3 regions of the Lysinibacillus sp. YS11 genome follow, and region 3 is predicted to be linked to each of the others. Evidence: riboswitches for the same ligand, from Rfam matches in the RefSeq annotation. Region 3 holds a riboswitch; each other region holds the start of a gene.
The links. Region 3 has a riboswitch for S-adenosylmethionine ahead of LBYS11_RS02340 (MetQ/NlpA family ABC transporter substrate-binding protein). Riboswitches for the same ligand answer to the same signal wherever they lie in the genome.

Region 1: it holds a riboswitch for S-adenosylmethionine, as region 3 does, so the genes downstream of both, metA (homoserine O-acetyltransferase MetA) here and LBYS11_RS02340 (MetQ/NlpA family ABC transporter substrate-binding protein) in region 3, are expected to answer to the same signal.
Region 2: it holds a riboswitch for S-adenosylmethionine, as region 3 does, so the genes downstream of both, LBYS11_RS20265 (bifunctional homocysteine S-methyltransferase/methylenetetrahydrofolate reductase) here and LBYS11_RS02340 (MetQ/NlpA family ABC transporter substrate-binding protein) in region 3, are expected to answer to the same signal.

Annotation. Positions count from the first base shown of each region.
Region 1 covers NZ_CP026007.1:2,398,592-2,406,203, reverse strand. Annotated here, with positions in the region: gene LBYS11_RS11870 (TSUP family transporter) at 1-667, opposite strand, end outside; gene LBYS11_RS11865 (TrmB family transcriptional regulator) at 793-1,575, shown strand; gene LBYS11_RS11860 (hypothetical protein) at 1,598-1,984, shown strand; gene LBYS11_RS11855 (nucleotide excision repair endonuclease) at 2,039-2,410, opposite strand; SAM riboswitch class I at 2,614-2,725, shown strand; gene metA (homoserine O-acetyltransferase MetA) at 2,849-3,784, shown strand; gene LBYS11_RS11845 (GerAB/ArcD/ProY family transporter) at 3,824-4,972, opposite strand; gene LBYS11_RS11840 (hypothetical protein) at 5,004-5,237, opposite strand; gene LBYS11_RS11835 (Ger(x)C family spore germination protein) at 5,242-6,441, opposite strand; gene LBYS11_RS11830 (spore germination protein) at 6,467-7,612, opposite strand, start outside.
Region 2 covers NZ_CP026007.1:4,040,114-4,047,725, reverse strand. Annotated here, with positions in the region: gene LBYS11_RS20280 (tetratricopeptide repeat protein) at 1-521, shown strand, start outside; gene LBYS11_RS20275 (globin-coupled sensor protein) at 1,152-2,444, shown strand; partial or broken gene LBYS11_RS20270 (protoporphyrinogen oxidase) at 2,685-4,078, shown strand; SAM riboswitch class I at 4,178-4,278, shown strand; gene LBYS11_RS20265 (bifunctional homocysteine S-methyltransferase/methylenetetrahydrofolate reductase) at 4,368-6,215, shown strand; gene metH (methionine synthase) at 6,208-7,612, shown strand, end outside.
Region 3 covers NZ_CP026007.1:500,051-507,662, reverse strand. Annotated here, with positions in the region: gene LBYS11_RS02370 (amino acid permease) at 1-244, opposite strand, end outside; gene LBYS11_RS02365 (PucR family transcriptional regulator) at 478-2,046, shown strand; gene LBYS11_RS02360 (carbon-nitrogen family hydrolase) at 2,099-2,893, opposite strand; gene LBYS11_RS02350 (pyridoxal phosphate-dependent aminotransferase) at 2,990-4,159, shown strand; gene LBYS11_RS02345 (PCC domain-containing protein) at 4,202-4,528, opposite strand; gene LBYS11_RS23915 (PCC domain-containing protein) at 4,528-4,704, opposite strand; SAM riboswitch class I at 4,827-4,931, shown strand; gene LBYS11_RS02340 (MetQ/NlpA family ABC transporter substrate-binding protein) at 5,020-5,850, shown strand; gene LBYS11_RS02335 (methionine ABC transporter ATP-binding protein) at 5,958-6,983, shown strand; gene LBYS11_RS02330 (methionine ABC transporter permease) at 6,976-7,612, shown strand, end outside.

The DNA of each region.
Region 1 (7,612 bases), 1.9 Mb from region 3:
AGCCAAGCATAGCCCCACCAATTTGCGCAATGCCCATGACTAGACCATAAACATAATGAATTTGACCTAAGTAAGCAAACATACAAACACCAGCCACATTACTCGCCAAATTTAAAAACTTCGCATTACCAGCCGCCTTTAAAAAATCGAAGCCTACCAATAAGAAGCTAAAGATTAAAAACGACCCTGTGCCAGGACCAAGAAATCCATCATAAAAACCAATAGCAAATAATAGCAGCATAAATAAAAACAAATGTTTTTTAGATAGATTTTTTACGGTAGAGACGGCACCCCAATCCTTTTTAAAGATCGTATATACCCCAACAGCCGCCAGCATAACAAGCATTAATGGCTTTAGTAATGCTGGATTAATCAGATGCACAGTCCAAGCACCACATAATGATCCGATAAATGCTAGTGGAAAATATTTGAGGACAGAGCGAATGTCCAGCTGGCCAGAACGATAGAAAGAAATAGAGGAAGTGAGCGAGCCCATAGCTCCTGCTAGTTTGTTCGTGGCAACCGCAGCAGCTGGATTGAGCCCAACAAATAGTAAGGCTGGTAGTGAAATTAAACCGCCCCCTCCCACTACTGAGTCAACAAAAGCCGCCAGAAATCCAAAAGAAATTAATAGTATGAGAATATGTACATCGATTTCAAACAACATATGACACCTCTTTATAATTAGTTACTACTGAAATAGTAACTAATTTTATTTACGCTGTAAACCCCATTTTTTCATTGGCAAATCTTCACATTGGTAGCCTATAATAAAGATAATGGAGGGATTACATGGAGGAATTAATCACCCAGCTGAAAGAAATGGGTTTTACAGAATATGAAGCGAAGGCCTATACGGCACTTGTTCAGCAAAGTCATGTCAGTGCTTATCAGGTTAGTAAAAATTCTGGCATACCACGTGCAAGAGTGTATGATATTTTAAATATCCTTGTAGAAAAGGGCATCGTGTTAAAAGAAGAGACCGCAGAACAAACGACCTATTCGGCAATGCCTGTGTCTGTGTTCTTACAGCAAATGCAACAGCGCTGGGAGTCGAATTTTACGTCTATAAGCGGGAAATTAGAGAAATTAGAGGAAAAAGTACAGGAAGCTGAGCCTAAAGTGGTCATGCTGAAGGGCAAGGAATCCATTATCAACTATTGTCAGTCACTTCTAAAGAAGGCGAAGAAAAAAGTGATGCTGTCGATGTGGGAAGATATGTATGATGCCTTACGTGAAGATTTGCAAGAGGTGGCGCTGCATGTTCCTGTTCATGGCATTACGTTGTATGTAGGAGAGCATCTCGCCTCAATTGACCAGCATAGAGCCACACATTATACAAAAAAAGCGTCTACACCGCATTGGTTTATCTTATCGATAGATGGTCAGGAAATGATTTATGGTCATTCTCCATCTACCCAAGAGACGGCCTTTATCACCAATGATCCGGTTCATATTTATTTGTTAGAGGATTATATATGGCATGATGTGCTCATCAATCGGTTAGTAAAACGTGATGATCAGGAGTTAGAAGACTGGATTGCTAAGGAGCGTAAAGCTTTTTTCTTAGAATAGTCGTATAAGGAAGGGGAGGAACTTGAAAAAATTCGTGTTGCTAGGTTTAATGAGCCTACTAATGCTAGGAGCCTGTAATGCTACACCACCTACCGATCCACCAACGATTCATGAGCTAACGGTTGTCCCAGATAATGTCCAGAAAAATATCGTTTCTAATGAAAGAATACAACTATTGCATGAAAAGGATGCTCCATATTACCTTGTTTATTATTCAAAAGGGAATGTATTGGCAAGTATTACAGCTGAGGGAAATAGGCTTATTATCCAGTTAGAAGAAGGCAGCGAGCAAAGGAAAGAGGCTCAACCCTATGTTTTTAAAATCACCGTCAAGAATCCTGAGCTGGATACCATTGATTTGCGAATAAACGGTCAGAGTACGCCAATTGATCGTATGACCATTATGTGATAAAAGAAACCGAAATCCCTTTAGAAATGAGATTTCGGTTTCTTTACGTGATGTCTAATAAAAGACTTTGTCTACGTTATATTTAGAGCGGAAAGTATTAATCGCATATGTTTCGTAAATTTCACGTTCCATTGGATCTTCTACTTCATAGACTTCAATTTTGAACACTTCATCACGATGGTTTTTCATCGGAGATACATTATCCTCGAAATGTTTTTTAATACGTTGACGAATTTTACGTGCTTTCCCAACAAACAATAGCTCATTCTTGTCATTATAGAATAAGAAAATGCCGCCTTTATCACGTGTGATTTTATGGAAGTCAATAAAACCAAAGTAAGGTGTGATCGGCACATCACCTGGTTTTAAATCTTGTTCACGTTGACGGATTACTAGATCTGGTTTTGGAAATTCAATTTTAATCAAACTATTCACGTTCCTCTCTCTTACTAAAAGTATATGGTAACATAATTACGGCATGTTTACCATAAATTTTAAATGTAGAAACCCCACAGATAGCAAGCTTAGTGTACATCAAATGACCAAGAAACATGCGCGTGAATCACAAAATATTCTATGAATTATTGATATTCTAACAAGTTCATGTTACAATTCAAGATAATTAAATAATCTTATCAAGAGAAGCTGAGGGATTTGGCCCGATGACGCTTCAGCAACCTCTAACAATCGTTAGAAAGGTGCTAATTCCAGCAAAGGATTTTTTCCTTTGAGAGATAAGAGTGGACGTGAAAAAAATCCTTCTCATTCTATCTCGTATGGAATGAGGAGGATTTTTTAATTTCGTTGCATCCTACGCAAGCAAGATTTGCTAAAAGAGAGTGATTATAGAGAGGGGAAAGCAAGATGCCAATTAATATTCCGAAAAATTTACCAGCTGGAGAACATTTACGTGAGGAAAAAATCTTCGTCATGGAAGAAGATCGTGCGAAAACACAGCAAATCCGTCCATTAAATATATTAATATTAAATTTAATGCCTGAAAAAGAAAAAACAGAGCTCCAATTATTACGTTTATTGGGGAATACACCATTACAAGTCAATATTACCTTTTTGAATACAGCCACACACGAGTCTAAAAATGTGAGTAAATCCCATTTGCAGCTTTTCTACACAACGTTCAATCAGATTCGACACCGACGCTATGATGGTATGATTATAACTGGTGCGCCAGTAGAAAAAATGGCTTTTGAAGAGGTCAACTATTGGCAGGAAATTTCAGAAATTATGGATTGGTCTAAAAAGAATGTGACATCCGTGCTACATATATGTTGGGGGGCACAGGCTGCATTGTATCATCATTATGGCATTGGGAAGGTTGAGCTTTCTGCTAAATGCTCAGGCGTCTATTCCCATGTGATTACAGATTTAACTGTAGATTTGGTACGTGGCTTTAGTGATTTATTTACTGCACCTCATTCACGCTATACATCTGTTTCGATTGACGAGGTTCGCAATCATCCAGATCTACGATTATTATCCTATTCAGAGGATGCTGGGGTATTTATTGTACAATCAAAAGATAATAAAAATATTATGATTACGGGGCATCTAGAGTATGATGCGACAACGCTAGCCGATGAATATAGTCGCGATGTGGCGAAGGGCATAGATATCGCCGTTCCTGTAAACTACTTCCCGAATGACGATCCGACACAAGTGCCGATGAATACATGGCGTGCCCATACGCATCTATTATTCTCTAACTGGTTGAACTACTATGTTTACCAAGAAACACCATATGAATGGGATTTTGTAGATGAAATCGAATATCATATTTAATTAATAAAAAGTCTAATTTCTTTTCTAGCTTAGAAGAAATTAGACTTTTTGATTGTCATCTTCTGTTTCCTGCTGAGGTGTTTCGTTTTTTTGAGCCTTGGATTTACGATTGCGAATAACTACCACAATCAACAAAAGTATGGGTAATAAAATGGTGAAAATAAAGGAAAAGATTGGCCAAATTTCATTATTATAATTAGTAGAATGCACAATATCTGGATGAACAATTTGAGAAAGTCCAATGACAATTATACCCATCGGTATAATAAGCGGACGATGATCCTTAATCTTCAAAATTTGTGCAAGGCCAACAACGGTCGTATAGAAATACATAAATGTACGAATATATATAGACGTAATCCACATAAATGCCATAATGATTTCTATGCGCTGTAAAAAATTCCCTATAGATATTCTTTGCGCTAAGGCATAGCTAGGAAATGTCCTTGATGCAGTGTTTTCAGGACCTAATACAAGAATCGATAGGACAATCAACGTAACTAAGACGATTCCGCCAAGGATTGCCCCAATATATAGCCCTTTCTGTGCAGACGGCTGTACATTGACGCCAGTAGGATAGAGCATCAATAATACAATTAATGGAAAGGAAAAGATACTCATAAAGCGTGCAATACTATAAAACATAGATGCTTTGGTCGCTTCTAGTAGAGGCTGAATATTCTCAAATGTAATTTGAGGGGTAATACTAATGACGAAAAAAATAAAAATAAAGATAAACAATGGGAAGAGGATTTCTGCCGAACGGGCAAAGGTCTCAATCCCTAAATAAGCGGCATACATAATAAGGATACTGAACAGTAGGGCAAATGCTAATGTCGGTGTCTCTGGCATAACTTCCGTTTTCATGAAAATACCGATAAAATAAAGTAATTCTCCAGCCGAAAGAAAGGTCATAATCAGGAAACAAATCGCTGTGATTTTCCCGAAAAAACGCCCAAGAATTTTTTCATTGGCCTCGATAAAGTTTAGGGACGGTGTTTGATTGGCCAGTGTTAAAAATAATTTTAGAACCAGTAAACTGAGCAGAACACCAATGCTTGCCGCTATCCAAGCATCTTGCTTAGAGGCACCAGTAATACTCGAAGGGATAATTAAAATCGCTGTACCGATAGAATAGAGAAAGGTAACGATTGTAAACTGTCTTGAACTAATTATCTCTTTTTCCATCAAGCTACCCTCCGTTTCTCAGTCCATCTTTCTATTTTGTGAATGACACAATGTAATCCCTAATCGGTGTGAAGATAAAGGTAATCAAATCTAATGGGCTAGGAATATGGATTTTAAGGGCAATCCCCATATTTAAAGCCGTTCCAATAAATAGCAAAAAGGAGAATACAATAATGGCTTTTCTATCCTGTTGCTTTTTTAGCTTTGGAATAAAAACAAGAGCAACAATGATTGCAATAATCAAGATAGCTACTGCTAGTACCATCTCATTACTCCTCCTTTGGCTTGTTTAATAATGAATTTTGCATCGTACCTGAACCTTGGGTTGTTACCTTTACATGAACAGCCACTGCTAAATCTGGAAAAATGGAAGTCCAGTCATCCTTAATTTTTTTCCACTGCTTTGGATCTGCCCGATGTAGGGCATCCCCAAATCCAAAAACATCGACTTCATATTGCTGTTGAATTTTCTCTACTGTTTTTTCAATGCGGTCATCAATCCCCTGGGCTGTTTTTTTATTAACGTAATCAATCGATTTATTTTTGGTAAGATCGATATCACATTCGACCTCTCCAACATTCTGCTCTACATTAATATGGACATCGATTTTCGGTTTCCCGTTTTTAAATGACCCTTTCACCTTTGTAGTGGATTGGGTGATTTCAGTAGACAAGGTCCCTTTATTAGGACAGGCGATGATTTCTATCGTACTTTGAATTTTGTCATTAAGAAAACTAATACTTTTGCTTTCGCTTTCAGTCAGTAGCCCTATATATTTATCCCCTTTAAATACTGCTAAACCTGTATAACGTAATAGCACAGGTGTTTTAACACGTTGCACATTTGTTTGATCTACACCTAATTTCTTATCGCCATGAACTTCAATAGCAGAAATTAACGCCCCTTTATGCTTATTGGTTAACGTATTGACTAATTCATCAATATTAACAGCTATCGTGGAGCCCCAAGCCTTTTCAGAGACATCAAGGGAATTCAAGATTTTATTTGCAGGAACTTTTTCGATGGGTGTTAGTACATTTAATACTTCCTTCGCTGTTGCTTCGTGAGACATAATGACGTCGAAATCCTTACGAAATTCATGGTCCCTTACAATTAAATCAAGTGCATCACTAATGCCTTCTTTCGCGAGATCTTCCCCTAATACAACCACTTGAAGGTGGGCAAAATAAGGTTTTCGAGCTGCAATAGTCGTCATTTTCCGAATGGCTTCAAAGATGGTCTCGCCTCTCGAATGATAGCTAACGACAGGAGAGCGTTGAGTGGAAGCTTGGCGCACTGAGACTTCACTAGGATCAACAATTTGAACTGTAATTTCATATTCCTCATCTATTTTGTCAATGCCAAATGCTACGACTATGGCCAATTCATTTAATTCACGCTTACTCCAGCAGCCACTTAACAGTATTGTGAGGATACATAGTAAGCAAATCCAGTTTATTTTTGCCATATTTCATTCCTCATTTATCCAGTTGTTATTTCCTGCTTTTTACATTGATATATTTATGTCCTCTAACAATATTTTTTTGATTGACCAAACGAGGTCGTGTAAGTAACTTTCTACGCGGGAACAGCAGAAACGCATCCTTCTGATCCTGTAATACCAACGGTGCGAATGGGCTTAAATAAGGTACACCAAATGAACGAATGCTACATAGATGAAGAATAATTAGCATAATGCCAAACATTACACCGAATAAACCAAACATAGCAGCTAAAATCATTAATGGGAAACGTAGTACACGAATCGTATTCGATAAGCCATAGGCAGGGAATAGAAAGCTACAAATCGCTGTTAAGGCTACAATAATTACCATTACAGCGGAAACGACGCCTGCATCAACTGCTGCCTGACCAATAACTAAAGTACCTACGATGGATACCGCAGGACCGATTGTTCGAGGCATACGAAGTCCAGCTTCCCTTAAGACCTCAAAGGCAACCTCCATAATAAGCGCTTCTACTACTGCAGGAAAGGGTACGCCTTCCCTTTGTGAAGCAATGCTAATTAACATGGGTGTCGGTAGCATTTCCTGATGAAAGGTAGTAATCGCCACATACAAGGATGGTGCTACTAATGCTAGACTGATACCAAAGAAACGCAAGATACGTACAAGTGAGCTAATCATCCAATGCTGATAATAATCTTCTGCTGATTGTAAAAAGGATGTAAATAGCGCTGGAACGACTAAGACAAAAGGTGTGCCATCAACTAGAATCGCCACTTTGCCATCTAATAATTCACCTGCGATGACATCAGGTCGTTCAGAGTTGTAGACGGTAGGAAACATAGAGTTTTTTGAGTCTTGAATAAAATCCTCAATATAGCCACTTTCCAGAATGCCATCAATATTAATACGATCTAATCGAGCCAATACCTCTGCGACGATTTTGTCACTGGCGATGCCATTTATATACATCACTGCTACATCTGTTTGTGTCACATCTCCGATAACGCGTGATTTTATCCAGAGATTCGGACTTTTTATTTTGCGACGAATGAGCGCTGTATTCGTACGCAAGGTTTCCGTAAAGGATTCCCTCGGTCCGCGAATTACGGATTCCGTCGATGGCTCTGTGACAGCTCGATCCTTGGCACTTCTAGTACTTGTCACAATCCC
Region 2 (7,612 bases), 1.0 Mb from region 3:
CATTAGCAAAAAAATGGTTTGATTATGCTGCACAAAAGAATGTGGCAGAGGCAATGTTTACGTTAGGAATAATTTATGAGCAGGGGTTAGGCGTTGAGGTAGATGAGAAAGAAGCTTTTAACGCCTATAAAAAATCAGCTGAGGCAGGGTATGTGGAAGCACAATATCGACTTGGTGGAATTTATTTAGAGGGGCGCTTAGGCCAAGCGAAAGATGTCAATCGTGGTCTGTTTTGGTATGAAAGAGCTGCGGAGCAATATCATGTAGACGCCTTTTATGATTTAGGTTATATATGGAGTAATGGTCTGGCAGGAATACGCAATCTCGAAAAAGGTATTCATTGGTTTAAGCAGGCTGCACTTCAAGGAGATGTGGAAGCCAAGCTACAGTTGGGGCATATTTTTAATAAAGATACAGGGTTAGATAGAAATCTGAAAGAAGCTATTAAATGGTATGGACTCGCGGCAGATGCAGGATCCGAAGAAGCGGCTAAAATATTACAGGAACTTAAAGGATTGTAAATTTAGTGTTAAAAAAACATAGGCTTTTAGAATCGTTTATGTTGCTACGGTATGAGGGTATTTTGGTCTAAAATAGACTGCTGTTTACGAGTATTTAGATAGATCATGATTGAGGATAAAAAATATTAGTATAGTGAAATTTGAAGATGATCGATAAAAAAGTAGAATAAATATAAAGCAAGTAAGCATAATAAACAAAAAAATAGTTAAAAAAGCTACCCAATAATATTGTGGTAGCTTTTTTATAGTTTATTACGCTTTATTTAACAACAAGGACTTTTTATACATTTTGTGTAAAATAATGGTATTAATAAGATTGACAGTCATTTATAAAATGATTAATGTAAATGAGTGATTTTGAAAAGAAGCATACGTAAATAATTTACTGTTAGTCATGTAGGGACTATATCTGTTTGCTGAGAGCAAATGACCTTAGGATAAATTGAGCAAATGGGTACCCGACATACTTTTGGAGGAAGTTTGTCATACGGAATTGCGCTATCGAATGTAACCATTAAATCTGACTAATCAGATTTTATCGGTATTTTTTCGTGTATCCATCAATATGTTAAAAGGGATTTGATGTTTCTCAGCCTGATGAAAGTAAACGGAATGAAAGAGGGAAGATGTGTGATTTTTCAAAAACAAAGAAAGACGAAGGTATTGGATTTACAGCAATACACAGTGAAAATGGATTTGTCCTCTCGTCAATCGATGGCGAAGCAAATTGAAATGCTGAACTTAACGAAGAACGACTTACAATATTTAAAAGCTTTCCAGCCAATAGTTATGGATAATGTAGATCACATCGTAAACCGTTTTTACAACATGATTGGAACAGAGCATCATTTGGTAGATATTATCAGTCATCATAGTTCTGTAGAAAAGCTTAAAGTAACATTACGGCAACATATTATTGAAATGTTTAACGGAACCATTGATGAGATGTATTACCAAAGGCGTGTAAAAATTGCAAAGGTGCATGTCCACATTGGGCTTAGAACACAGTGGTATATCTGCGCTTTCCAAGATTTATCGATATCATTTATTGATTTAGTCGAAAAAAATATAGAATTTCCACAAGATCAATTTAATACGATCAGAGCTATATCGAAAATTTGTAATTTTGAGCAACAACTCGTTTTAGAAGCTTTTGAAAACACTGTGGAACAACTGAAAGAAAAAATGGTTCATGAAAAAGAAGCGATTGAACGACAGATTGTAGATTCTTCGGAAGCACTTGCAGCTATCTCGCAGGAAACCAATAATTCATTTTGCTGCTTAAGTAAGCAATCTGACGAAATTAAACATTTGGCAAAAAAATCACTCGATGTGTCTACGCTGGCTGAAAACCAAGCACTTGAGGGTCGCAAGCGTTTAAAAAATCAATCACAAAATATGCTCAATATTAGTCATTCTCTTCATGATATAGAAGAGAATATTGAACAATTATCAGGTATGTCTAAGGAAATGGAAACAATTATGAGTGTTGTGACCAATATTGCGAATCAAACGAATCTTTTGGCTTTAAATGCTGCAATTGAAGCAGCACGTGCTGGGGAAGCGGGAAAGGGCTTTAGCGTAGTGGCCGATGAAGTACGTAAATTATCAATTCAGACAAAAGAATCTGTTACAGCGGTGGCTTTGTTATTGAAAAAGACAGGTGAACGAACAGAGAAATTAGAGTATTCTTTGACCAACATTCAAGATGAAGTTGCAGCAGGTGAAGAAAATATGTTACAAACTGAAGGCCAATTTACGAGTATATTGGGAGCCATGACAGAAGCAAAAGATCAAAATGAGTGTATGGCAACAAAAATACAAGCAATTGTAGGCATATTAAGTGAATTAGGCACTTCATTTACTGAGGTAACAAATTCAGCTGAAAAATTAGCGAGCTTTGCGCAAAATTTAAAAGGATAGACTACTAACATTTACATTCTATTTTTCATATTTTTAGACGTAATAAACACTATAGTACCTATTTAAATGTTTGTTGTGAAGTTATCGCTATAGAGAATCAATTTTATAGAGATTCAGAAAGTAAGAGCTATTTCACTGATGAAATAGCTCTATTTTTGCTAAATTTGTAAAGGGTTTAACGTAATTTTCAATGAAAAAAGGATTATACTGTAGAAAGAATGAATAATAGGGGCGGTTATGATGAAAACAGTTGTTGTTTTAGGCGGCGGTATTACAGGACTATGTACAATGCATTATTTGCAACGTCAAGTGAAGGAACATAATTTAGATGTTCGTCTAGTGCTTATAGAAAAAAATACATATTTAGGAGGCAAATTATATTCAGCACATGAACAAGGTTTCATCATGGAAACGGGTGCTGATTCTATTGTAGCCCGTCATCAAGGCGTTATGGAACTCGTGCAGGAGCTTGATTTTGAGGCGGAATTAGTTTACAACGAAACAGGTATTTCTTATATTTATACGAATAATGAGTTACATGCTATTCCGGCAGATTCAACTTTCGGAATACCGATGAGTGTAGCATCCTTAGAGGAAAGTACACTTATTTCCGAGCAGGGAAAAAAGAAGCGTTGAAGGATTTAACATTGCCAAACAATGGCTTCACAAAGGAAAGTTCTATCGGTGAATTTTTAACTTACTATTTAGGAGAGGAACTGGTGAAAAATCAAATTGCACCAGTCCTTGCAGGTGTTTATTCGGGAGATTTACATCAGCTTTCTATTGGCTCTACTTTACCGTATTTAATTGATTATAAGAATGATTTTGGAAGTATTATTAAAGGCTTTGATGCGAATCGTGAGCAATTTGTTAAAGCAGCGAACAAAAAATTTATATCCTTTAAAAATGGTTTATCTTCTTTAATTGATCGACTTGAACAAACCTTATCCGATGTAGAAATTATCAAGGGTGTTACTACACTAAATGTTCAAAAACAAGATAAGAACTACACAATTTCCTTAGCTAATGGTGAAATTATTGAGTCAGATTATGTCGTTTTAGCATTACCGAACGAAACTGTACAAAATCTGCTACAGGATGAATCTTTAAACCGCTATTTTGACCAATTTACGACAGCGTCAGCGATTACTATCTATTTGGGTTTTGATGTGCCAGACGCTAAATTGCCAGCAGATGGAACGGGCTATATTGTTTCCCATAATTCAGACGTAACTTGTAATGCAGCAACTTGGACTAGTCGTAAATGGAAGCATACATCGAAAGAAAATAAATTACTTGTGCGACTCTTTTATAAGAGCATCAATCCAGCCTATGAGCAACTACGCGCCATGACGGATGAAGAATTAGCAGCAGTTGCTTTAGAAGATGTGAGAAAGAGCCTAGGAATAGAGGAGCAGCCAACCGTTGTGAATGTAACAAAATGGATTGATCAAATGCCTAAATATGATCTAGCGCATCGTGAAGCATTACAAGGATTACTACAAGAATTACATGAGAAATATCCTAATTTATCGATTGCAGGGTGCTCGTATTTTGGCGTAGGTATTGGTGCTTGCATTCAAAACGGGAAAAAAATTGGTGAAGAGCTTGCAAAGGAACTTGCCAATTTCTAAGGTTTTAAGTGGAAAAAAACTTTGTTATGTGAAATAGTCTTGACTCATTCGTCAGTAAACGATATGATTCTTTTAATTATTTAAAAAATTCATACTTAATTCTTATCAAGAGAAGCAGAGGGACTGGCCCATTGAAGCTTCAGCAACCAACTTTATTGTCAGGTGCTAAATCCAGAAGACCGTTGAGTCGAAGATGAGAAGGAACAACAATGATGAATCGTTAAAGCCTTCTTTTTTTATGAAAGAAGGCTTTTTATTATATAGAGACATAGGAAGAGAGGCTAATTTTATGGGATTGCTTGAAAGGTTAAAAACGCATGTATTGACGGCAGACGGTGCAATAGGCACAGTGCTATATGGCTATGGATTGGAGTATTGCCATGAGGAAATGAATGTTCAGAGACCCGAGTTAATTGAAAAGATTCATAGAGAATATATTGCGGCTGGTGCTGACATCATTCAAACGAATACGTACGGTGCAAATGCCATTAAATTAGCTCGCTATGGATTGGAATCACGTGTCCAACAATTTAATGAAGCTGCTATCACCATCGCAAAACGAGCAGCGGCTGATGGCGGTCAATTTGTTTTAGGAACAATTGGTGGTATTCGGGGAATTCGTAAAAGTGATGCAACCTTGGATGAAATATTAGCGACTATTGAAGAACAAGCAAGCGTCTTACTTGCAGGGAATCCAGATGGCCTTTTACTTGAAACTTATTATGATTTTGAAGAATTAACAGCAACCTTAAAGATGCTACGAGAAAAAACAAAATTGCCGATTATTGCACAAGTTTCTATGCATGAGCCCGGTGTTCTACAAAATGGGATGTCTTTAAATAATGCTCTCCATGAGCTTGAAGCTCTAGGTGCTGATATTGTTGGTGTCAATTGTCGACTAGGTCCACACCATACAATTCAGGCATTTGAAGGTGTAGAACTTCCTAATAAGGCATTTATGTCGGCCTATCCAAATGCATCACTTCTGGACTTAGAGGATGGGCGTGTCGTTTATGAATCAGAAGCTGATTATTTTGGTCGAGCGGCTGTTGAATTGCGTGATCAAGGTGTACGTTTAATAGGGGGCTGCTGTGGTACAACACCCAAACATATTACAGCAGCAAAGAAGTATTTAGAAGAGTTATCACCGGTTCAGGAGAAGCATGCGAAGCCTAAAAAGATTGAGATTGTTCGGGAAGCGGAGCCAACAAAGTATGAGCCTCTTCATGAAAAGGTTAAACGTGAACGCTCTGTCATAGTAGAGTTGGATACGCCTAGACATTTAGAGATTGATGGGTTCCTTGAAGGAGCAAAGCAATTATATGATGCAGGTGCAGATGTAGTTATGATGGCAGACAATTCATTGGCCTCTCCACGTATTAGCAATATTGCAATGGGCGCATTGTTGAAGAGCTCACATGGTGTACGCCCACTAACTCATATTACATGTCGAGACCGTAATTTAATTGGTCTACAATCTCATTTAATGGGGTTAAATGCTTTAGGTATTCATGATGTGTTGGCCGTTACGGGTGATCCAACAAAAGTAGGAGATTTCCCAGGTGCGACAAGTGTTTATGATGTATCTTCCATGGAGCTAATCCAATTAATTAAGCAATTAAATGAAGGGGTCTCTTTCTCAGGTAAGCCACTTCGTAAAAAAGCAAATTTTTCAGTTGCTGCTGCATTTAATCCAAACGTCCGTGTGTTAGATCGTGCTGTGACACGCTTGGAGAAGAAAATTGAGCATGGGGCAGACTACTTCATTTCTCAACCAGTATATACGATAGAGAAAATTGTAGAGATTTATGAGGCAACAAAGCATTTACAAGCTCCAATTTACATCGGTATTATGCCTGTTACGAGTTATAAAAGCGCTGAATTTTTACATCATGAAGTGCCAGGTATCAAATTATCTGAAGATGCCTTAACAAGAATGAAAGCATGTGGAGAAGATAAAGAAAAGGCAACATTGGAAGGGATTGCTATTGCCAAAGAATTAGTAGAAGTGGCTACGCAATATTTCAATGGGATTTACCTTATTACACCATTTTTACGTTACGATGTGACACTAGAGTTGATGAAATATATAAAGCAATTGGATGAACAGAAAAAAGGAGTAAGTATACATGGCTAAGCACTCGATTGAAGAGCAACTAGAGAAACGTATTTTAATTCTTGATGGCGCAATGGGAACAATGCTACAAAATGAAAATTTATCAGCAGAGGATTTTGGTGGCGAGGAACTTGATGGCTGTAATGAAAATCTTGTGCTTACTAGACCAGATGTTATTGAAAAAATTCACCATAAATACTTAGAGGCAGGCGCAGATATTATTTGTACAAATACATTTGGTGGGACGCCTCTTGTGTTAAATGAATATGATCTTGGCACAAAAGCAGAAGTAATTAATAAGCGTGCAGTGGAAATTGCTCGACAAGCAGTGGATCGTTATTCCACATCGGATTGGCCACGTTTTGTTGCAGGGGCTATGGGGCCAACAACAAAAACGTTATCAGTAACAGGTGGTATTACATTTGAAGAGCTAGAGGAAAATTTTTATGTACAGGCAAAAGCTTTAATTGAGGCAGGAGCCGACGTTTTGTTATTAGAAACAAGTCAGGATATGCTCAATGTCAAAGCAGGCACACTTGGCGTAAAGCGCGCTTTTGCATCAACGGGAAAAGAGCTACCTGTCATGATTTCAGGAACAATAGAACCGATGGGTACAACGCTTGCAGGGCAAACAATTGATGCCTTTTATATTTCGATCGAGCATATTAAACCATTATCAGTTGGCCTAAACTGTGCGACGGGACCTGAGTTTATGACGGATCACATTCGTTCATTAGCAGAGCTTTCAACAGGCTATATTAGCTGTTACCCAAATGCTGGCTTACCAGATGAAGAAGGGTGTTATCATGAATCACCAGAATCGCTATCGCAAAAATTAAAAGGTTTTGCAGAAAAGGGTTGGCTTAATATTGTAGGTGGATGTTGTGGGACGACACCCGCTCATATTGCAGCCATTCGTGAGATCTTAAAAGATGAAAAACCTCGTCAATTACCAGAAAAAACACATGGTCATGCGGTATCAGGAATTGAACCGTTATTGTATGACGATTCTATGCGTCCGTTATTTATTGGGGAGAGAACAAATGTTATCGGCTCTCGTAAATTTAAGAATTTAATCATTGATGGAAAGTTTGAGGAGGCCGCAGAGATTGCACGTGCTCAAGTTAAAAATGGTGCACATGTTATCGATATTTGTTTAGCCAACCCTGATCGTGATGAATTAGCCGATATACGTGGATTTATGCAGGAGGTTGTAAAAAAGGTTAAGGTGCCTCTTGTGATTGACTCAACTGATGAAAAAGTAATTGAGGAAGCATTAAAGTTTTCTCAAGGGAAAGCCATCATTAACTCTATTAATCTAGAGGATGGTGAAGAACGGTTTGATGCAGTGTTACCACTGGTGAAAAAATATGGTGCATCATTAGTTGTTGGAACGATAGATGAAAAGGGAATGGCGG
Region 3 (7,612 bases):
CTTCATGTGCATAGTGAGCAAACGATCCACTCGTTGGATTGACTGCCGCCATCTCACCTAGCATACGCATAACTAATACAACGATAATTCCTGCAAATATATACGATAAAATTGCCCCTGGACCAGCTAGATTAATGACCGAGCCACTCCCCATAAATAGTCCAGCACCGATTACACCGGCAATCGCAATCATCGTCATATGCCGCTTCTTTAATCCTCTTTGTAAATGCGTTTGTTGCCCCATATCTGTCACCTCTTTTAGTAGATTGCTTGATCGCTTACAAAAATCTTACATCTTTCATAACGTTGAAGTAATAGACAAACTGTAAAATTCTATACTTTTGTTTTATACATAATGTAAAATAGACTAAATATTCTTAAAATAATTTTTAAACGATTTTATGAGTAAATTCTCTGCACCAAGCAGAAATTTTTGAATTCTAACCGCTGACACGCATGTCAAAAGGAGGGGCAAAAATGAGCCCATTTCAACTAAAAGTACTAGACGTTTTACAGAATAAATATTTTCAAAATGCAGAGGTAGTTGCAGGTCATGAGGGATTAACAAGGAGCGTTAAATGGGCACATGTACTAGAAATCATACATGTTGATAATTTTTTAGTTGGTGAAGAGTTAGTATTAACTACAGGGCTTAGTCTCCAACATAGTATTGAGGACTTTGTGTCCTTTATAGAAGCCATCATTCAAAAAAATTGTGCAGCACTTTGTATTGAATATGGCACCTCTATTCAAGCAGTACCTGAAGCGATTTTAACACTTGCCAACCGCCACCAGTTTCCTATTATTGTTTTCCATGAAGCAGTTCCTTTTGTTCGTATTACACAGGATTTACATAGTCAAATTATCAATCAGCAATATCTATTGATTTCTTCACTAGAAGCTTACTCACAAACATTGAACAAAAATGCAGTATTGGGACAAAACGCGGACGATATTTTACAAAATATGTATAATGAATTAAAAATACAAATTATGTTTTCCATTAAGGGAAGAGAACCTGTCTTTTTCCCGAATATGGCTCATAAAAAGCGGCAGCAATTCCTAACATTGAATACATCGTCTCAGCAATTTAAACATGAGCCTATTTTTCTATTTGATCAACATTATGCCGATTTATCAATTTATCGAGAAGATGGGCTTTTCTCCGAATTTGAATTATTAATATTAGATCGCACGGCAACAGCGTTGGCACAGCTTTTAATGCGAGAGTTCTATATTGAGGAAAAAAAGAATATTGAGGATGCTTCGATTTTAGCTGATTGGATTGATCAAAAACTATCTAAGGAGGAAATCTATAAATTTATCGTTACACATTATACTAACTATACACAATCCAGTGGCACTGTCTTTATTTTGGCTTCTCCTAATACGTTGACAAAGGCACAGGAGGATGTAGTCTATAGTAAGCTTTATTATCGTAATCTCTTTGAGCAACATGGCTTTATTCCATTTTTATTTGAAAGAAAAAGCTATGTTATTTTTATTTTACTGCATACAAAAGATAGTAAAGCCATTCGTGATATGTTAAACAACATGTTTTCCTCTTTGGTCAAAACTGAATTTTATAAAAAGCAGCAGGCACAAGGTTATCAGATAGCTATTGGGAAGGTCGTTTGTGATGTGGATGAAATTCCTAAAAGCTATCAAACTGCACTGGAAACCTTATATATTTGTCGAAAAGTACAAACGTCCTCGTTCTTTTATGATGATCTGCATTTATATCATTTAATCTATAAATTACAAATGCAGGTGGATTTACAGGAAGTGATTTACGACTATTTACAGCCCGTTATTGAATACGATGAAAAATATAATAGTAAGCTTCTCGAAACATTGCAAGTGTATTTACAAACAAATGGCTCTAAACAGCAAACAGCGAATCAATTGTTTATTGTTCGTCAAACACTCTATCACCGCTTAAAAAAGCTTGAAAGTTTACTTGGTAAAAATTTTATGAACGGGCATAACCGCATTACACTTGAATTTATGCTACTAGCCAATTCATTAATCGAGGATAAGAGCTAGAAAAAAGTTGGCACGCTTAAAAGGTTAACTCCCCTCCTAAGCGTGCCCTTTATTACCCTTTCACAACTACATCGTGATACAATCCAGGTCTACGATCATCGTAAACAGGAATTCTTCCACGTACTTCATCGACAATAGAAAAGTCTACATCGATCACTGCTACTTCCTCGTCCTCAGCACCTACCCATAATACTTCTCCCCAAGGTTGAATAATCATAGACTGCCCATTAAAATTTTCTACCTTTTTCGAAATACGATTTACTGCAATGACAAAGCATTGATTTTCAATTGCACGAGCCTGTAGCAACGTTTTCCAATGGTCAATCCTTGGAGTTGGCCACTGCGCTGGTACAAATAATACCTTTGCTCCTTGTAATGCATGTGCACGTAACCATTCTGGGAAGCGAATATCATAGCAAATGACACCAGCAGCTTCAATATCATCTAAAGCAAAACGATTCATTTCATCCCCTGCTTCCAAGTAAAGATGCTCGTCCATTAAACGGAAAAGATGTGCCTTGCTATATTCCCCAACAAGTTCTCCATTACGATCAAAGGTATACATCGTATTATAAAATTTATCGCCTTTCTTTGTTGAAACAGAGCCCCCTACAATATGTACATCAAGTTCCTTAGCAAGTTTAGCCAAAAAGGTCTTTGTCCGCTCACCATTGATATCTGCTAGCTCAGGCAGTTTCTCTAAAGCATAGCCTGTATTCCACATTTCAGGTAACACTATGATTTCTGCCCCATTTTTTGCAGCTTCACGAATCTTATCCTCGGCACGTTCAAAATTTTCTTCAACTTTGCCAAAGCCAACATTTAATTGAATACAACCGATTTTCATCTCTATTCCTCCTCTAGACAATTATCAGAAAAAGTAATACTATTTGCTTCATATTCTTCAATAATAATTATTATATTCTGAAAAAGGTGATCATGCATGGAATTCTCTAAAAAACTACAGCAACTACCCACTCAATTTTTTGCAGCACTCGTTCAAAAAGTAAACTTGGCTCTAGAAGAAGGGCGTGATGTCATTAACCTTGGGCAAGGAAATCCCGATCAGCCAACGCCTATTCACATCATTCAAGCATTACAGGAAGCAGCTGAAAATCCTCAAAACCACAAATATTCACCATTTAGAGGTCTCGCTGAATTACGCCAAGCTGCTGCGGACTTTTATCAACGTGAATATCAGGTAGAACTAAATCCAGATACAGAGGTAGCGATTCTTGGTGGAACAAAAATTGGTCTAGTTGAGCTACCTTTAGCTGTGTTAAACCCTGGTGACACGATGCTCTTACCAGATCCTGGCTATCCAGATTACCTATCAGGTGTTGTACTAGGAGACGTCAATTTTGAAGTAATGCCCCTTTTTGCTGAAAATGATTTCTTACCTGATTATCATGCATTACCTGATGAAGTGAAAGAAAAAGCAAAGCTTCTTTACTTAAATTACCCGAACAACCCTACAGGTGGTACAGCATCACTTGCGTTTTTTGAAGAGACCGTTCGCTTTGCGAAGGAGCACAATATTATCGTATCACATGATTTTGCTTATGGGGCAATAGGATTTGACGGTAATAAACCAGTTAGCTTCCTTCAAGCAAAGGGTGCAAAAGAAGTAGGAGTTGAAATGTATACATTATCGAAAACCTATAATATGGCTGGCTGGCGTATAGGCTTCGCTGTAGGGAATGCCGAGATTATTGCTGCTATTAATCTAATTCAGGATCATCTGTTTTGTAGTCAATTCCCTGCCATTCAACAAGCCGCAGCAGTAGCACTGACGGCTTCCCAACAATGTGCGGATGAACTACGAGCTACTTATGAGCGTCGCCGCAATGTACTCATTGAAGAAGCTCGAAGAATTGGCTGGCATGTTACGGCTCCAAAAGGCTCCTTCTTCGCATGGCTCCCTGTACCATTAGGCTATACAAGTGAACAGTTTGCTGATCTTTTGCTCGAAAAAGCTGATATCGCTGTAGCAGCAGGTAATGGCTTCGGTCAGTATGGTGAAGGCTATGTACGCGTAGGATTGCTGGTTAGTGAGGAGCGCTTACGTGAAGCAATCCATAGAATCGAGCAATTACAATTGTTTAAAAGATAATGACGTCGTATCCTGTAGCTATCCCTAGCTACAGGATTATTACTATTTTTCAATTTTCCTTGGTTGCCCTAAACCATTTTCTAATGGATAAAATTGAACATGACCTGTTTCATCATCCCATTTTCGAATATGTTGAATCCCTTGTACCTCTGCCAACACGATGTCAGCAGTAATAACAGGGTTGCCCCCTTTTATTAAATGCCCACCTGATACAACACCCCATTGATCGCTCATAGAACCATGGAAATGTGTCTCATATCCACCATCTCGCTTACACACCACACCTGAACCTTGAATAAATTCTAATGGTCCCTCTTTTTCAATCACATCACTAAAACGAACTTGAATTTGAGCTGTTGCATCTGGCACTAAATAAACAAAGCTGCTTTTTGAAAGCTGCCAATACAGCTTACAATTGTTGCTGACTCTATGCTATTCTCTTCGCAAAGCGCTTCAATCCCTTCAATGATATCTGTTCCCGTTAGAAAACGAGCACTAATAACCTTACCAAATGAACCTATACCATAATTAACTCTTACAGACATTGTTATCCCTCTTTTGCGTCGAAATATTATAATTATATAAAAAATTTAAAAATTATTTATTGACTTACTATACCCTATAAATTATATTAGTTCTATCGGAATTACAAAAAAATATTATAAATCTCTTATCAAGAGTAGCTGAGGGACTGGCCCTATGAAGCTCGGCAACCTCCTTTTTATAGGAAGGTGCTAAATCCTGCAAACGATCTTCGTTTGATAGATAAGAGAGGACATCTTTTCATGAGCCTCTCTTAATTTGTAAGAGAGTTTTTTTATTTTCAAAAAACCGATAAAAACAATCTTGGAGGTATTTTCATGAAAAAGAAAAATAAATTTTTAGTAGGTTTAGCAAGTTTAACATTAGTAGCAGCTTTAGCAGGCTGTGGCTCTAAAGAAGATAGTAAAAGCCAAGCTGAAGGAATTGATGAAAAGAAAATCGTTGTAGGCGTCACTTCTGGTCCACACGAACAAATTGCAGAAGTAGCCGCTAAAGTAGCAAAAGAAAATGGGCTAGAAGTAGAACTAAAATCATTTTCTGACTATGTTTTACCTAATACATCCTTAGCTGAAGGTGATCTTGATGCGAACAGCTATCAACACGAGCCTTTCCTAGATACATTTAATAAAGACCATGATACAGATTTAGTACCAGTGGGCAAGACGATTTTAAATCCAATGGGTATCTACTCAGAAAAATATAAATCCTTTGATGACATTCCTGACGGTGCAACGTTTGGCTTACCAAATGACCCAACGAATGGAGCACGTGCCCTCTTTGTTTTACAGGAAGCTGGCTATATTAAGTTAAAAGAGGGTGCAGACTTAACAGCCTCGATCCGTGATGTAGAAGAAAACAAAAAGAATTTAAAATTCATTGAATTAGAGGCAGCTCAAATTCCTAAACAACTTAGTGAAGTAGATGTAGCAGCTATTAATACAAACTTTGCACTAGAGGCTGGCATTAACCCTAAAGATGACTCTATTTTATTGGAATCTACCGATTCTCCATACGTGAACTATATTGTTGTACGTGCTGAAAATGAAAATGATCCAACAATTAAAAAGTTCGTTGAGGCTTACCAATCTGACGAAGTGCGTCAATTCATCGAAGAGGAATTCAAAGGTTCTGTAATCCCTAGCTGGTAATATGTTCAGAAAGCTTCTATAAAGCCGAAGAATCTGCTGAAATTCCCCAATGGGAAGACGAGCAGATTCTTGCTTTTTAGAAGGTTGAGAAAGGAGCAAACAATCGCATGATTCAATTACAAAATATCTCAAAAGAATTTAAATCGAAAAAAGGCATCATAAAAGCTGTGGATGGCATCAACCTTCACGTAAAAAAGGGACAAATTCATGGTGTAATCGGCTATAGTGGTGCTGGTAAAAGTACACTCATTCGTTGCGTTAATCTACTAGAACGTCCTACAGCAGGAAAAGTAGTGATAGACAATGTAGACATTACGACCCTTTCTCTTCACGAATTACGTCAAACACGCCAAAAAATCGGGATGATCTTCCAGCACTTTAATCTCTTAAAAACAGCAACAGTTTACAATAATATTGCAGTTCCCTTAAAGCTACTAGGCTATAAAGAGGCGGAAGTAAAAAACCGAGTAGCTAAGTATGCTGAAATTGTCGGTTTAACAGATAAACTAGATAGTTACCCAAATCAACTTTCAGGTGGTCAAAAACAGCGTGTGGCTATTGCACGTGCCTTAGCACAGGAACCAGAGATTTTACTTAGTGACGAAGCAACAAGTGCACTTGATCCTGAGACAACGGAAGCCATTCTTGAATTGTTGTTAAAAATTAATCGTGAATTAGGCATTACGATTCTGCTCATCACACATGAAATGAATGTAATTCAAAAAATTTGCGATGAGGTTTCTGTTCTAGAATCAGGGAAAGTTGTGGAATTTGGCACAGCGATTGAACTTTTTGCGAAACCGAAGCACCCTACAACGCGAAAGTTTTTGAATACAATTTCACAACGTAATTTATCCCCTTCTCTTATTGAGCAATTAAATGTTTCAGGAAGTGTAATCCGTTTAACATTCCTTGGTGAAAGTACTGGTAAGCCATTATTAGCAGAAGTCACTAAGGTATATGATGTGCAACCAAATATTTTAACAGCTAATATTATTGAATTAAAAAACGGTATTGTCGGCAATATTGTGGTGCATTTACATGGCGAAACGCAGATTGTCCAAAAGGCGTTAACGTATTTTTCAGAAAATGGCGTGGCAGTGGAAGAATTAGGAGGTGCGTTCAATGAGTAGTATCCAAAGCTTCTTTACAGATTGGTCAGATGTTATTGGCAAAGCAATTATCGAAACATTTCAAATGGTCGGAATTTCATTATTTTTCTCCATTCTGATTGGCATTCCATTAGGGCTATTAATCGTTTTAACACGACCAGGACAATCCTTTGAAAATAAATTTTTCTATCAGTTTTTTAATCTATTTATCAATATTGTTCGCTCTGTTCCATTTATCATTTTATTATTCTTCATCTTACCTTTTACCAAGTTAATTGTAGGTACAACAATTGGTGTTAAAGGTGTAATCGTTCCACTAGTTGTTTACACAGCTCCTTATATTGCACGGCTGATGGAATCTGCGCTTTTAGAAGTGGATTCCGGAGTAGTAGAAGCCTACACAGCCATGGGTATTAAACGTCGCCATATCATTTGGCATGTCCTATTACGTGAAGCGCGACCATCTATTATTTTAGGCTTAACAATTGCCACAATAGGATTAATTGGTGCAACAGCAATGGCAGGAATGGTTGGTGCTGGCGGTTTAGGTGACCTTGCCTACCGTTATGGTCATTTGCGCTATGAGGTTGATGTGATGTATGCAACTGTCTTTATCTTAATCATCCTTGTGCAGAGCATTCAATCCATTG